DNA from 2 places in the Priestia sp. 53B2 genome. Region 2 is predicted to be linked to the other one. Evidence: a T-box and tRNA genes for the amino acid it is inferred to sense, from the RefSeq annotation. Region 2 holds a T-box; the other holds one or more tRNA genes.
What was found. A T-box is a leader RNA that pairs with one kind of tRNA and senses whether it is charged. The one in region 2 lies ahead of ileS (isoleucine--tRNA ligase), so its partner is inferred to be a tRNA-Ile.
Positions count from the first base shown of each region.

Region 1 (7,156 bases), on a different contig from region 2:
TGGGAATGGTCCCGTATTTAATGTCGTAGTGACAAATATATCCGATAAAAGCGAAAGCGGCTAATGCACATAGCTTTTTCATTATGCTCCTCCTTCATTCTTTTGCTTATGTGTAAAGCCTATGCTTGTCTTACTTAAATATGATTGGAGAACAAAAATTGAAAGAAAAATTAATGATTGTTTCATTAGGCTTATTGCCTTTAATCATGGTGCTGGGAAATTCCATGCTCATTCCTCTGCTGCCAAGCATTCAAAAGTCACTTCATTTAAGCGGAGTTCAAACCAGTTTGATACTGAGTGCATTTTCGATTCCAGCCGCATTGTGTATCCCTGCTGTAGGGATTTTATCAGACCGGTATGGGCGTAAAAAGTTAATCATATATTCACTCGTCATGATGATAATAGGTAGTGTCATCGCTGCTAGTAGTGCTTCATTCTCTTCTGGAAGCTTTGCTGTGTTGATGGCAGGCAGAGTCATTCAAGGGATTGGAGCTGCAGGTACTACAACGTTGGCAATGGCATTAACTGGAGATGTATTTACAGGGGAAAAAAGAGCAAAAGTCCTCGGGATTTTAGAAGTGTATAACGGAGTTGGAAAAGTGGTTGCGCCGATAATTGGAGCATTGGCAGCACTCGTCGTATGGTATGCCGCGTTTTTTGTTTATCCTTTAGCTGCAGGTGCTGCTTTAGTAGGTATAGTGATGTATGTGAGAGAAGGGAAAACAGGTTCGGATTCAGTATCTGTTCAAGAATATTTAAAGAGAGCCATTGGGATTGTCTATGATAAAAGAAAATCGCTTTTTCCTTTATTCTTTGTCGGGGGATTGGGGTTGTTTTTATTATTTGGCATTTTATATTACTTATCTTTTCTAATAGAGGAAACGTATCATATAGACGGTTTTTTTAAAGGAACCGCTTTTTTATTTCCTCTTGGTGCGATGACGCTCGTTTCTTATTGGACCGGTCAACGCATCAAAACAGATGTAGAGCTCATGAAAAAATTAATGATAGTAGGCATAACTCTTTTATTCCTGATGTTTGGAGTATTAACGCTTATTTATACGCTTCCTGTGCTGATGTTTTGTTTGACAGTCGCCTTTGGCGGCTTAGGATTTGTTCTTCCGTGTATTAATATGATGATTACTTCAGCGGCTTCAGACGAAGAAAGAGGGTTTATTGTATCCATTTATGGAACGGTGAGATTTTTAGGAGTAGCGTTGGGACCTGTTGTTTTTGAAGTGTGGATGCATACTGAAAGGCTGATGTTTGTTTATAGCTTTATTCTGCTCACAGCAGGAGGTTTGTGGGTTTTGTATCAGTTGAAAATTCTTTCTTCTGCAATGGGAAGAAGAAAAGTTGTACAGAAATAAAGAGGCTAAGACTTAACTAAATCACTCCAATCTAAAGGCGAACAAGTGGAATAAATGATTTAGTATGTATCGCTTGTGACACCGCTGTTGATTTCCGTGCCAGGCGTTGCTTTCCGCGGGCGGCCGGTGAGCCTCCTCATCGCATACGCTCCTGCGTTCCGTTTTTCCCGCAGGAGTCTTCGTCTTGCCCTCCAATCACCAGCTAGAAGCAGCCACATACATGAAAACTGCGTTCACCATATCAATAAAAAAATCCGAACGAGTTGAATTCTCTATCAAGAATCTAGATTCCTCGTTTGGATTTTCCTTCAACTAAAATACGTTTGTCCCAGCCTCTTTATTAGGTTTTACCTTTTTTCTTATAGGAACCCTTGTGACGAGCAACAAGTAAATGAAGAATGTTCCTATCCAGTAAAGAGAGCTATGTGTTGCTAGAGACGAAGAAAAAGCTTCAAAAAGCGTATAAAGCAGCGTGAAGGCTACCGTACTATAAGCGCTCAGTGCCCATAGCTGCTTGAAAGGAAGCTGCTTTTTAGTAATGAGTCCAATCAGTTTTCCAAGATAAGCAAGGCAGGTAATAGAAAGGAAGTTTAGTCCAGATGTTAATACGTACAGTAAAAGCATAGCGATAGGGACTAGTATGTATAAAGAAAATTTTTGTTCGTGCAGCAAGTTTAACAGTTCATTTTTATCTTTATGATGCCAGTTTAGCAACTCATATGAATACGTTTGTGTTTGTGAATTAGTCGTGATGTAAATTCCATCCTTTAAAAAACCAATTGCATGAGCAGGGGAATGAAACCGTTCAATAGACTGTGAGGGGTTTAAGATAAAAGCGGTACCGTTTACTTTTTTAGTGAAAGGTTGACTTGACGTAAGCTGTGAGTTTGAAATAGAAAAAGAAGAAACAGATTTCGGAAGATCTGTAGTAGCGATATGATAGCCGTTTACAATCGTCAAAGTCATAAAGAAAAATGTAGGCAGCAAAGAAATAAATGTTAAAAACAGCACAAAGCCAATTGTTTTATTCGTATGCTCAAAGCGAAGCGACCTTATTTTTTTGAAGGAAGTAAAACTCCATGCCATCTTTTTCAGCATGCTCATTGTAAAGCCTCCTCTTATTGAAGATTCTGATTATACCTTATTTTATAGCGAAAATTTAAGGTTTACAATAGATTTTAGAAACCGTTACCAATTAAAATGATGCGGTGGAGCGTTTTGTCACAAGCACATCTTATGCGTATATGTACAGGTTTTGCCGTCATTGTTTTTGGGGATATTACGGACAGCTTGAGGACCGTGCTGTTAATATTGTAGAGGTACACTCGAGAATCATTATTTGAAGAGGTATTCGAAAGTAAAATAAAGGAAGGAATCGTCGTGCAAGGTCTTTCTTTATAGGAGTGATTATTGTATGATAAATAGTAATAATAAAAAGGATAGGTGCGGACATGGCTATTTTATGTTGGACATTAATTATCATTAGCTTTGTTGTATCGTTTGTTGGGTTGGTTTATCCCATCATCCCAAGCGTGCTATTCGTAGCTCTAGGATTTGTTATATACGGTTTATTTTATGATTTTAGCTCCTATAGCTGGTTATTTTGGGTGATACAAGGATTGTTAGTTGTCGCACTTTTTTTAGCAGACTATATAGCTAATATTATTGGTGTGAAAAAATTCGGAGGCACTAAAGCAGGTGTTTGGGGAAGTACAGTTGGGCTGCTTGTGGGTCCGTTTGTCATTCCGGGATTTGGAATTATTTTAGGGCCGTTTATCGGAGCGATTGTAGGAGAACTGATTGTTCATCGGACCACAATTAGCAACGCAGTAAAAATTGGAGTAGGTTCAGTTATTGGCTTTTTTAGTGGCGCTATTTCAAAAGGATTTATTCAACTGCTGATGATTGCCTATTTTTTATACGCTGTTTTAAAATAATATATTGACTTTAGGCTAGAAACATGTTAAATTTTTAATGTCGCTAGTAAATGTTATATTGTTCCACAGTAGCTCAGTGGTAGAGCTATCGGCTGTTAACCGATCGGTCGTAGGTTCGAGTCCTACCTGTGGAGCCATGGCGGTGTAGCTCAGCTGGCTAGAGCGTACGGTTCATACCCGTGAGGTCGGGGGTTCGATCCCCTCCGCCGCTATTTTCCAATTTACGTTTGTGACATACATAATTCATATTGTTCCACAGTAGCTCAGTGGTAGAGCTATCGGCTGTTAACCGATCGGTCGTAGGTTCGAGTCCTACCTGTGGAGCCATGTGGACCCTTAGCTCAGCTGGTTAGAGCAGACGGCTCATAACCGTCCGGTCGCAGGTTCGAGTCCTGCAGGGTCCACCATTTATAGGGTTGGAGGAATACCCAAGTCCGGCTGAAGGGATCGGTCTTGAAAACCGACAGGGGTGTTAAAGCCCGCGGGGGTTCGAATCCCTCTTCCTCCGCCATACTATTGTCTATTCAAAGCTTCTTTTGAGAAAAAGAAGCTTTTTTTATGTTTAAAAGAATAGCGAATGGGAATTAGGTAAATATAAATCATGGATTAGAAACTTTTTATTTGAAACAGTAGGGTAAATTTGCTAATCTAAACGTATATGGTGCTTTTGCGCCAAAATGCTTACATATTTTGAAGGAGGAATTATTCATGGCTTACAAATTACCAGAACTACCTTATGCATACGATGCACTGGAACCACATATCGACAAAGAAACAATGAATATTCACCACACAAAACATCACAACACATATGTTACAAACCTAAACGCTGCTGTTGAAGGCAAAGCGGATTTAGAAAGCAAAAGTATTGAAGAGTTAATTTCAAACTTAGATGCTGTTCCTGAAGATATCCGTACAGCAGTACGCAATAACGGTGGCGGTCATGCGAACCACTCATTATTTTGGACAATCCTTTGCCCTAACGGCGGCGGTGCTCCAACTGGTGAATTAGCAGACGCTATCGCTAGCAAATTCGGCAGCTTTGATCAATTCAAAGAAGAATTTGCAAATGCAGCTAAAACTCGCTTCGGTTCTGGCTGGGCTTGGTTAGTTGTAAACAACGGCGAATTAGAAGTAACAAGCACACCAAACCAAGATAGCCCATTAATGGAAGGCAAAACGCCAATTCTTGGTCTAGACGTTTGGGAGCACGCTTACTACTTAAATTACCAAAACCGCCGTCCAGATTACATTTCAGCATTCTTTAATGTTGTAAAATGGGACGAAGTTGCTAAGCGTTACGACGCTGCAAAATAAGCTGAAGACGTATTCAAGAGCCAGTAAAGTAATTATTACCTTTACTGGCTTTTTTGTTTTCCAATTCTTTTACATATCTCCTTTTCTTTTTCACACACTAGGTGTAGAAGAGAAAAGGAGTTTTTTAATATGGCTTTATTAAAAAAAGTAGTTGGAGATGTAGAAGTTAGTAAAGATTTACTTTTGCTTTTAATTATAGGCGGTCTTTATGCCTTGGCTATTTCAATTTCCAATTCGTTTGTTAACATTTATCTGTGGAAACAATCAGGCGAATTTTCGGATCTCGCTATTTATAATTTAGCGGTAGTGGTGCTTCAGCCGCTTACGTTTATTTTAGCAGGTAAATGGGCCAAACGAATTGACCGTGTTGTGGTTTTAAGGTTAGGTGTATCTTTTTTAGCTGTTTTTTATATCGCTGTATTAGTCAGTGGAGCTAACGCAGCCGAGTATTTAGTAGTGCTTGGTGGACTGCTGGGTATAGGATATGGCTTTTATTGGCTAGCTTTTAATGTGCTAACTTTTGAAATTACAGAACCTGATACAAGAGACTTTTTTAACGGATTTTTAGGGATCTTAAACTCTTTTGCAGGGATGATTGGTCCTTTAGGAGCGGGCTTTGTTATTTCCGCTTTGTATGAATCACTTGGGTATAAAATTGTATTTGGTGTATCTTTGCTATTGTTTATCGGTGCCGTTGTGCTTAGTTTTTTTATTACAAGACGCGCAGCGGAAGGAGTATACAAATTTAAAGAAGTATGGGCTGAAAGAAAAGTCAATAAAGACTGGAATCGAATATTGCAGGCTCATTTCTTTCAAGGGTTGCGTGAAGGTACGTTCATTTTTGTTGTATCCGTCATGGTATTTATTACGACGGGAAGTGAATTAGCTTTAGGAACATATGGACTGGTGAATTCAGCGGTTGCGTTTGTAGGATACTATGTTGCCTCAAGATTTATTAAGCAAAAAAATCGCCTTCGATTTATCTTCACAGGGGGCCTCCTTCTCTATGGAGCAGTCTTTTTGCTTATCTTTAACTTATCGTATCCAAAGTTAATTATATATGCTGTTTGTATTGCCATTGCCTATCCTATTTTGTTGGTTCCATTCATTTCTCTAACATACGATGTGATTGGACGAGCGAAAGACGTTGTTTCAAAAAGAATTGAATACATTGTTGTCAGAGAAGTATTTCTGAATATTGGGCGCGTCGTTTCCATATCTTTGTTTTTAATAGCTGTACTATTTTTTGATGAAGCAAAAAGTATTCCCATTTTGTTAGCTATTGTTGGAGCAGGGCATGCGATCATTTATTTTTGTGTGAGACATATCTCACAGCCTCTGCACAAAAAAGAAACGACTGTTACTCCTCCGGTATTAAATGAAGGAGACGGAGAGTCTCCAGCTTAGAGTATTGTGAGCTCCTTCATTTGTACTATGGAAAATGTCTCGCTTTTCTTTTAGAATAAATACGTTGTGTAAATAGGCACCTGCCAGGTGTCTATTTATTTGCTAAATGTCTGATTTTATGGTGTTATGGTATATATGTTTTATAAAGTGTAGGTGTTGGTATGAAAAAGAAAAAAAGAAGAAAAAGTCACGTGCCTTTTCGTGTGAACTTACTTTTCTTGACCGTATTTGCCCTATTTTCCGTATTAATTTTGCGGTTGGGACTTGTTCAAATTGTGTACGGTGAGAATTACGAACGAGAAGTCGAAAAAACACAGGACGTTACGGTCAGTACGCCTGTTCCTCGAGGGAAAATGTACGATCGTTATAACCGCGTAATTGTAGATAATACCTCTTTAAATACGATTACATATACTCGTTTTCAAGGAAATACAGCTGAAGAAAGGCTGCGCATCGCTAAAAAGTTAGCCACTATGATCGATGTTCCTTACACCACAAATGTGATTGATATTCCAGAAAATAAAAAGAATAAAGATGCTAAAAATGTGGTAAAAATTACAGAACGCGATATGAAGGATTATTGGATTATGCTTCACCCAAAAGAAGCGGAACAGAAAATTACGCAAGCTGATCGCAAAAAAGTTCAAGATGGTGAAATGACTGATGACGAACTGTATCAACGTCAGTTAGACCGCATCTCTAAAAAAGATTTAGAAAGTCTAAAGAGTGATTTAGAAGTTCTCGCTATTAAGCGCCAAATGGAAGCAGGTTACTCTAACACCCCGCAAATTGTTAAGAGCGGTGTGACAAATGAAGAGTATGCCGTTGTAAGTGAGCACTTAGATGAACTTCCAGGTGTTGATACAACAACGTATTGGGATCGCTCATACCCAGAAAACAGTACTCTTCGTACTTTGCTTGGAAATGTATCATCTGCCAACGAAGGACTGCCTAAAGATAAAGTACAGTATTACTTGTCAAGAGGCTATAGCCGAAATGACCAAGTTGGGACGAGCTATTTAGAGAAGCAATACGAAGCTCAGCTCAGCGGTCAAAAAGAAAAAGTCCAATATGTAACAGATAAAAAAGGAAATCTCCTTGATACAATTCAAGTGTCTAAAGGTG
Region 1 is NZ_JBLZXA010000008.1:737,022-744,177, reverse strand. It holds gene ACN6NE_RS07215 (hypothetical protein) at 1-82, opposite strand, end outside; gene ACN6NE_RS07210 (MFS transporter) at 159-1,370, shown strand; gene ACN6NE_RS07205 (DUF1189 domain-containing protein) at 1,683-2,474, opposite strand; gene ACN6NE_RS07200 (DUF456 domain-containing protein) at 2,822-3,307, shown strand; tRNA gene ACN6NE_RS07195 (tRNA-Asn) at 3,370-3,444, shown strand; tRNA gene ACN6NE_RS07190 (tRNA-Met) at 3,446-3,519, shown strand; tRNA gene ACN6NE_RS07185 (tRNA-Asn) at 3,560-3,634, shown strand; tRNA gene ACN6NE_RS07180 (tRNA-Ile) at 3,638-3,714, shown strand; tRNA gene ACN6NE_RS07175 (tRNA-Ser) at 3,726-3,818, shown strand; gene sodA (superoxide dismutase SodA) at 4,016-4,624, shown strand; gene ACN6NE_RS07165 (MFS transporter) at 4,754-6,031, shown strand; gene ACN6NE_RS07160 (peptidoglycan D,D-transpeptidase FtsI family protein) at 6,193-7,156, shown strand, end outside.
Region 1: it encodes a tRNA-Ile, which carries the amino acid that the T-box ahead of ileS (isoleucine--tRNA ligase) is inferred to sense. The anticodon was not compared.

Region 2 (7,156 bases):
TAACTGATACGGATAGCTTCTCATCTTTAAAATGCAGCGCGGCTCCATCGAAAACCCTCCGCCGCCCATGGCTATAATTTGTCTCATTTCAATTCTTCCTTTCAAAAAGATGATATAAAGAATGGAAATTCATACTATTTCCAATAGATAGTTTTCCGTATAATGGAAGAGTAAAAAGAAGGTGGTGTAAAACTTTTGAAAATAGCACGAACACTTTTACTAATACTAGGCATTTTTATTATATTGTTTTGTATCTTTGGCTATATCGATTATAACGGTCAAAAAATGGAGCTAGGAGCCAAACAAGAAAAAAACATTCCTTCTTCCATTAACACTAAAGCAGGGACCATTACGCTATCTGCTGTGAGTAAAAAATACGATAAAACGCAGTTTGGTTTTTTTGTTATCCAAAACAATTCGACGCATACCTTAACGATTCCTTACGAAAATACGGCGGATCACTTAAAAGACGGCAAGTGGTACAAAGTTGTGCTAAACGGATTAGAGTTTCCAGATAAAACTGTCTCGCTGAAGCCAGGGAAATCATTCAAACAAGATATCTCAACTCCTAACTACAAAGTAGGAAAATACCGTTTTGTTCAGCACTTTAAAGATGAAAACGGAAAAAAGTATGTGTTAGCGGCTCCTTTTGAAATTGTTTGGCCGAGCCTTAAGAATGTTCTCGGGCAGTTTGATTAAAGATAAAAAGAGAGATTTAAAAATACCGAAATTCATCTCACCTAAAGACGAACAAATCGGGTGAATGATTAGTATGAATTGCTTGTTACCCCGCTGTTGATTTCCGTGCAAGACTTCGCTTTCCGCGGGCGGCCGGTGAGCCTCCTCGTCGCTTTCGCTCCTGCGGGGTCTCACCTGTTCCGCTTTTCCCGCAGGAGTCTTCGTCTTGCCCTCCAATCCACAGCTAGAAGCAACTACGTTCACTATAAAAACAGAAAAAACGAACGGTTAACAAATAAACCGTTCGTACATTACTTCAACTTATCTTTGCCTCTCTTTATCAGTTCTGATTTAAAACGCGAAGTGTAACTTGCTTTGTTCCGACTTTTACCGTCTCTCCGTTTTTGATAGTTTCTTTCACACTGAGAGTGTGCAGCAGAAGATTTTCTTGAAGCAATGTTTCAAACTTCGCGACGGCTTCCTTCACTTCCTCGTCTCCGCTAAGTTCCAAATCAATACGTAAATTCACGGGTAAATCCAGCTTTTTGCGATAGTCTTGAACCGCTCGAATTACTTCACGAGCGACTCCTTCCTGCACAAGTTCTTCGGTTAACGCCGTATCTAACACGGCGGTGTACGTGCCGTTTGATGCAACTGCAAAGCCTTCTTTTGGCACTTTTTCAACAAGTACGTCTGCCGTTTCAAGCGTTAAGTTTTCTCCTGAAGCAAGCGCTACATTCAACTTGCCTTGCTCAACAAACTCTTTTCCTTTCTCTTCTGAAAGGTTTTTCAGCGCTTGATTGACCTCATTTACTTGTTTTCCAAACTTTGGTCCAGCCTGTTTAAAATCAAGTTTTAACACGTACGAAACAAGCTTGTCGTCGTCTTGCTCTACGTTAAAGTTCTTTACATTAAGCTCATCTTTGATTACATCATGGTATGCTTCCCACTCTACATCTTCTTCCGTTACCACAAGCGAAAGACTTTGCAGAGGCTGCTTTACTTTTAACGCATGCGTATTTCGGATGCTTCGGCCTAGTTCAACTACTTTCAGTACCGCCGCCATTTCTTTTTCCAGCTTTTCATTCACTTTGGTTTGATCATACACAGGATAGTCTGCCAAATGAACGCTTTTTCCTGTCAGATTTTCATGAATATCATCCGCAACAAACGGCGTAAACGGTGCTAACAGCTGACTTAACGTCACTAGTACTTCATGGAGCGTATCGTAAGCCGCTGCTTTTTCGCGGTCCATCCCTTCTGACCAAAAACGGTCGCGGGAACGTCGTACATACCAGTTGCTTAGCTCTTCAATGAATACCGCGATTTCACGAGCCGCGCTTGTAAACCCGTAATCTTCAAGATGTACTGTTGCACGCTTAACCGTACTATGCAAACGTGAAAGAATCCACTCATCCAATTTTGTTTTTTTCAATTCATACGTTTGCTCCCGGTCATAGCCGTCAAGCTTAGCGTATAACACATAAAAACCATACACGTTCACGAGCGTATCAATCACTTTTGACTTCGCTTCTTGCACGACGCGCTCTGAAAATTTCTTCGGATTCCAAGGCGCACTGTCTGCTAAAAGCGCCCATCTAAGCGCATCGGCACCAAATGTATGAATAAGATCCACCGGGTCCAGCGCATTTCCTTTACTTTTAGACATCTTTTGACCGTTTTCATCTAAGACGTGGCCAAGAGACAAAACGTGCTTATACGGTGCTTTTCCTGTAAACAGCGTTGAAACTGCCATCAAGCTGTAAAACCAGCCGCGCGTTTGATCAATTCCTTCTGCGATAACGTCTGCTGGAAACTGCTTTTGAAACAGCTCGCTGTTTTCAAAAGGATAGTGATACTGGGCAAACGGCATTGACCCGCTGTCAAACCAAACGTCAATGACTTCCGGCGTTCGCTTCATTTCTCCGCTGCAGACCGGACACATCAGCTGCACATCATCTACATAAGGCTTATGCAGTTCAATGCTGTCATCAAAGGAATGAGACGCATGTTTCTGAAGCTCTTTGATGCTTTTTGGCGCTACTTGATGCGGACATCCCCCGCATTCCCATACGTTCAGCGGCGTTCCCCAGTAGCGTTTTCTGCTGATGTTCCAGTCCACCATATTTTCTAAAAAGTTGCCAAAGCGGCCGTGCTTGATATGATCCGGGTACCACGTTACGCTTTCATTGTTTTTCAAAAACTGTTCTTTTAACGCCGTCGTTTGGATAAACCAGCTTTCATTTGCGTAATAAAGAAGCGGCGAGTCGCATCTCCAGCAAAACGGATAGCTGTGCTCATGCTTTTCTTTATGATACAGCACGTCTTGATTCGCTAAATAACGTACGATATCAACGTCGCAGTCTTTTACAAAACGCCCTTGAAACGGCGGCACTTCAGATGTGTACTGTCCTTTTTCATCCACCACGTTCACAAATGAAAAGCCGTTTTCTTTTACAACTCTGTAATCATCTTCGCCGTATGCAGGTGCTAAATGAACAACTCCTGTTCCGTTTTGATCCGTTACGTAATCAGCCGTCACTACTTCATGCCCTTTTTCCACTTTCACAAAATTAAACGGCGGCTCATACGCCATCCCTTTTAATTCATTTCCTTTATGTTGAGATAAAACGGTATACTCTCCTTTTAACACTTTGTCTGCAAGCGCTTCTGCCACAATATACACGCTGCCGCCTTGCTGGGCGCGAACGTAGTTCATCTCTTCATGCACCGCAAGTGCCACGTTTGACGGCAGCGTCCAAGGCGTTGTCGTCCAGCCTAGAAAATACTCGTTATCGCGGTTTTTCACTTTAAATTTCACCGTTACCGTTAAATCTTTTACATCTTTATACCCTTGCGCTACTTCATGCGAACTCAGCGACGTTTGACAGCTCGGGCAATAAGGTGATACGCGGTGGCCTTTATAAAGAAGTCCTTTATCATGAATCGTGCCAAGCACGTTCCATACACTTTCAATGTATGAATTCTCCAAGGTGATGTAAGGGTCTTCCATATCAACCCAATAGCCAAGCTGCTCCGTGAATGCGCGCCACTGCTTTTCATACACAAATACACTTTCTTTACACTTGTTGATAAAAGCTTCCACGCCGTATTTTTCAATGTCATGCTTCCCAGATATCCCGAGCTGTTTCTCGACACCGAGTTCAACCGGCAGTCCGTGCGTATCCCAGCCTGCTTTTCGAATCACTTGATGCCCCGTCATCGTCTTATAACGAGCCACTACGTCTTTAATCGTCCGACCTAACGCGTGCCCGACGTGAGGAAGACCGTTTGCTGTCGGAGGTCCTTCATAAAATACAAACGAAGGATGCCCTTCTCGGTTTTGAACCGACTGCTGAAACACATTTCCCTTTTGCCACTGCTGCTGGATACGCTGTTCGCGCTCTTGCGAAGACTCCCTTACATTCACTTCTTTCATGTGATACCACTCCTTTTAAAGTTAAAAGCACACAAAGAAACCCGTCCCTATGACTAGGGACGGGTTTTAACCGCGGTACCACCCTGGCTTCTATTGATCCGTTCATCAATAGCACTCAGCAACGTACAATCATACGCGTTCTTTTTAACGGTAGACTACCGTTCAAACTTACTTATCGTTCAGTTTGACTTCTCAGAGAGGATATTCCCCTGCAGCTTGAACACCGGCTTTCAGCTATCACCGGCTCTCTGTGGAACAAACTTGCAGCGTACTGATTCTCTTCAACGAATTTGTGTGCTTTTATTAGTAGCTATTGTATGCGTTTTGGAAGGGAATGTCAATGTTTTGAAATACTTATTGAGATCAAAAGATTTAGATCTAGGTTATTCTGTTTCTGCACTTAACATTCGATCAATTTTATTACGCGCTGTTATCCCGTTCTTATCTTTCCATTCAGAAGTTCCACTGCTTCTTCGCTGTGTCACAAACACTCCCGCAGCTGATATAGAAGAAAAAACTTGATCTTGTACCAGCACGTATCTACCACCTTTTATTTCTAATACACCGTTTGCTAAGAAAGTATTAATATGGTCTTGCTGCCTTTTAAGTTTAGCTCCTTCTAGCTGCTGTTCGCTCGCAAGCAAAGCTCCTTTATAGACAAGAAATCCATCGCTAACATATTTCCCGGTCGCATACGCATCTCGGCGTTTACAATATAGAACGTCCTCTACTATTACTGATTTTATATCTTCTGACAAATGTGTCTCAACTCGAACAACCTTTTCTATCGCTTGCTCTGCTTCAATATTTGGTATGTCACCAGACTGTACAGCTTCGCTTTCATATTCTATTCCATTTGAAGCATCCGCAAAAATTGAAAAGCCTAACCCACCAAGTAATACTTTAATAACATTAAAGATATCTGTCAGGTCGTCTCGTCTAAATTCACGCACAAATGGTTTTGTGGGAACGGTTTGATTAATATTATATGTACCAGAACGCATGGCTGCTAGATAAGAAATGTGTTCTAAGTATTTTACATCAACTTTATCTAATTGATCTTGAGAAGCATTAGAGACAATTAACACGGCCACATCCCAAAAGCTTTTACCTGTTGATGGACTAGCATGCTGTCTTAAACGTTCATATCCCACTTCTGCCTCTCCAATATATGCCTCTTTATCTTCTCCAAATAAAAAATAAATGCCGGGCTTTTCTATTTCACTTTCACCCTTTAAATCTTTCAAACTATTTCTAGGAATAAATACAGCCTGTATCATTGTATTCGGTACCTCAGATACTTTAATCCCATTTGGATCATCATCATAAAACCAAGTTTGTATTCGTTTCGCACCGCTTTTTCGTAGCATCTTTCTTCCCCCGTTTATATCTTCTTTAGCGTATTTTAACTGACATCACGATATGTAAATCAATTCCTAATTATAGACGCAGCAATCTATCATTCACAAAAATTAATTTATATCACCTGCTTGATATCTAGCAGGTCCCTTGAACACTTCTCTAACATGCCACCCAAGAAAATCTTCACTCGGCTGATACGCCGGATGAATAGGATCTCTAAGCTTTTGCCCGTGAAATTTCATAAGCCATTCTTCAAATCCATTCGTCCCGTGCGCTTGAGTTGCCACTAGCAGCTCATTATGATCGGAAAAAGTAAAAACTCCCCGATCAAATAATTTATGATGCATTGAACATAACGCGATTCCATTACTTTCAATATCTGTACCTCCCGCTTGATGCCACTTAATATGAGCGGCCTCTACCCCAACTAAATTATGTCCAAGACGAACGTTGAAACCACAAACAGCGCAGCTATATCCGTAAGCTTGAAGAATTTTCTCTCGAAACTTTGGATCTCTTCTTCTCTTTAACTGTGTTTCAAAATCCAAGCCTACGGCTCTTAATATATCTTCATGGATCGTATCCGGAAAATGCTCATTTAATAAAAATTGCGCTGCATCTTGAAGCAGCGCAGGATCATTTGCAAAAAGATTATAAACATCCGATTTAAAACCGCCTACTATATTCGTATTCAACAAATATTTATCTGTAAAGCTACGCTTATCAACTTCTTCGCTTAGCTCCCATATTCCATCTCCTGCCAAACGAACAAAAGGATGCTCCGGATGATAGGAACTGCGAGAAGGTCCAAACTCCATAAGCAGCTCTTTTAAAGGGATTTTCACCTCGCTATACGGCAGGTGCATTTGCTGCTTTTCCTGGAGCTGACCTAAGGCATACAGTATTAGTAATGGTTTGTGCGGAGCTCTTTGATCTCTTTTTTTCCAGATGTTTAAGTTCTTTATTTTTTGTAGTAATTCTTCTCTGTTCATAAACTTGCTTTAACTCCCATCTATAAAACTATTAAAAACCTTAGAGCTAAGTCCGTCTTTGAAAAAGTATTAATAAATGTAAGTATAATAACTAATTGTATTATATGACACCATTAAATGATCAAGGGGATTTTATTTACAGAGGCATTTATAAAACGCTACTTTATAATACTTTCTTATCTAAGTTGTTTTGTTCAAAGAATTCTTTTTTGATACCTTTTCTACTTTTAAAACTTACTCGTTCTGTGTCTTTAATACCTACATTAAATAATCTCTCACAAAGAAAAAAGCTCTCCAAGAAACATATAGGAGCGCTTTTAAAGGTTGCATACATTTTTTTATCGTTGGGATTTTCTATACCCAGCTGCCTGTGCATCCGCTTCTGAACAGAACCAAACAATATTATCTTGAGTTCTATCATAATAAGCTCCGCTAGGTACGTGGTAAATTTTCGAATTTTTATTACCTTTGATTTGACCCGAACAAGACATATTAGACTGTTGATCATCACTCGGATCGTTTTCAAATGGCTTATAATTTCCACTGCTGCTAGTAGAACTGCTAGTTGTAGTCTGTTGACTAGCTGCTTGTTGTTGAGCTTTACGCTCTGCTTCTTGTTTTGCCGCTTGCTCCTGAGCTTTTCGTTCTGCCTCTTCTTTTGCCGCTTGCTCCTCGGCTTTTCGAT
Region 2 is NZ_JBLZXA010000030.1:226,595-233,750, forward strand. It holds gene ACN6NE_RS25805 (hypothetical protein) at 1-87, opposite strand, end outside; gene ACN6NE_RS25810 (immunoglobulin-like domain-containing protein) at 196-699, shown strand; gene ileS (isoleucine--tRNA ligase) at 1,019-4,117, opposite strand; T-box leader at 4,170-4,411, opposite strand; gene ACN6NE_RS25820 (GIY-YIG nuclease family protein) at 4,501-5,487, opposite strand; gene ACN6NE_RS25825 (phosphorothioated DNA-binding restriction endonuclease) at 5,590-6,471, opposite strand; gene ACN6NE_RS25830 (sunset domain-containing protein) at 6,810-7,156, opposite strand, start outside.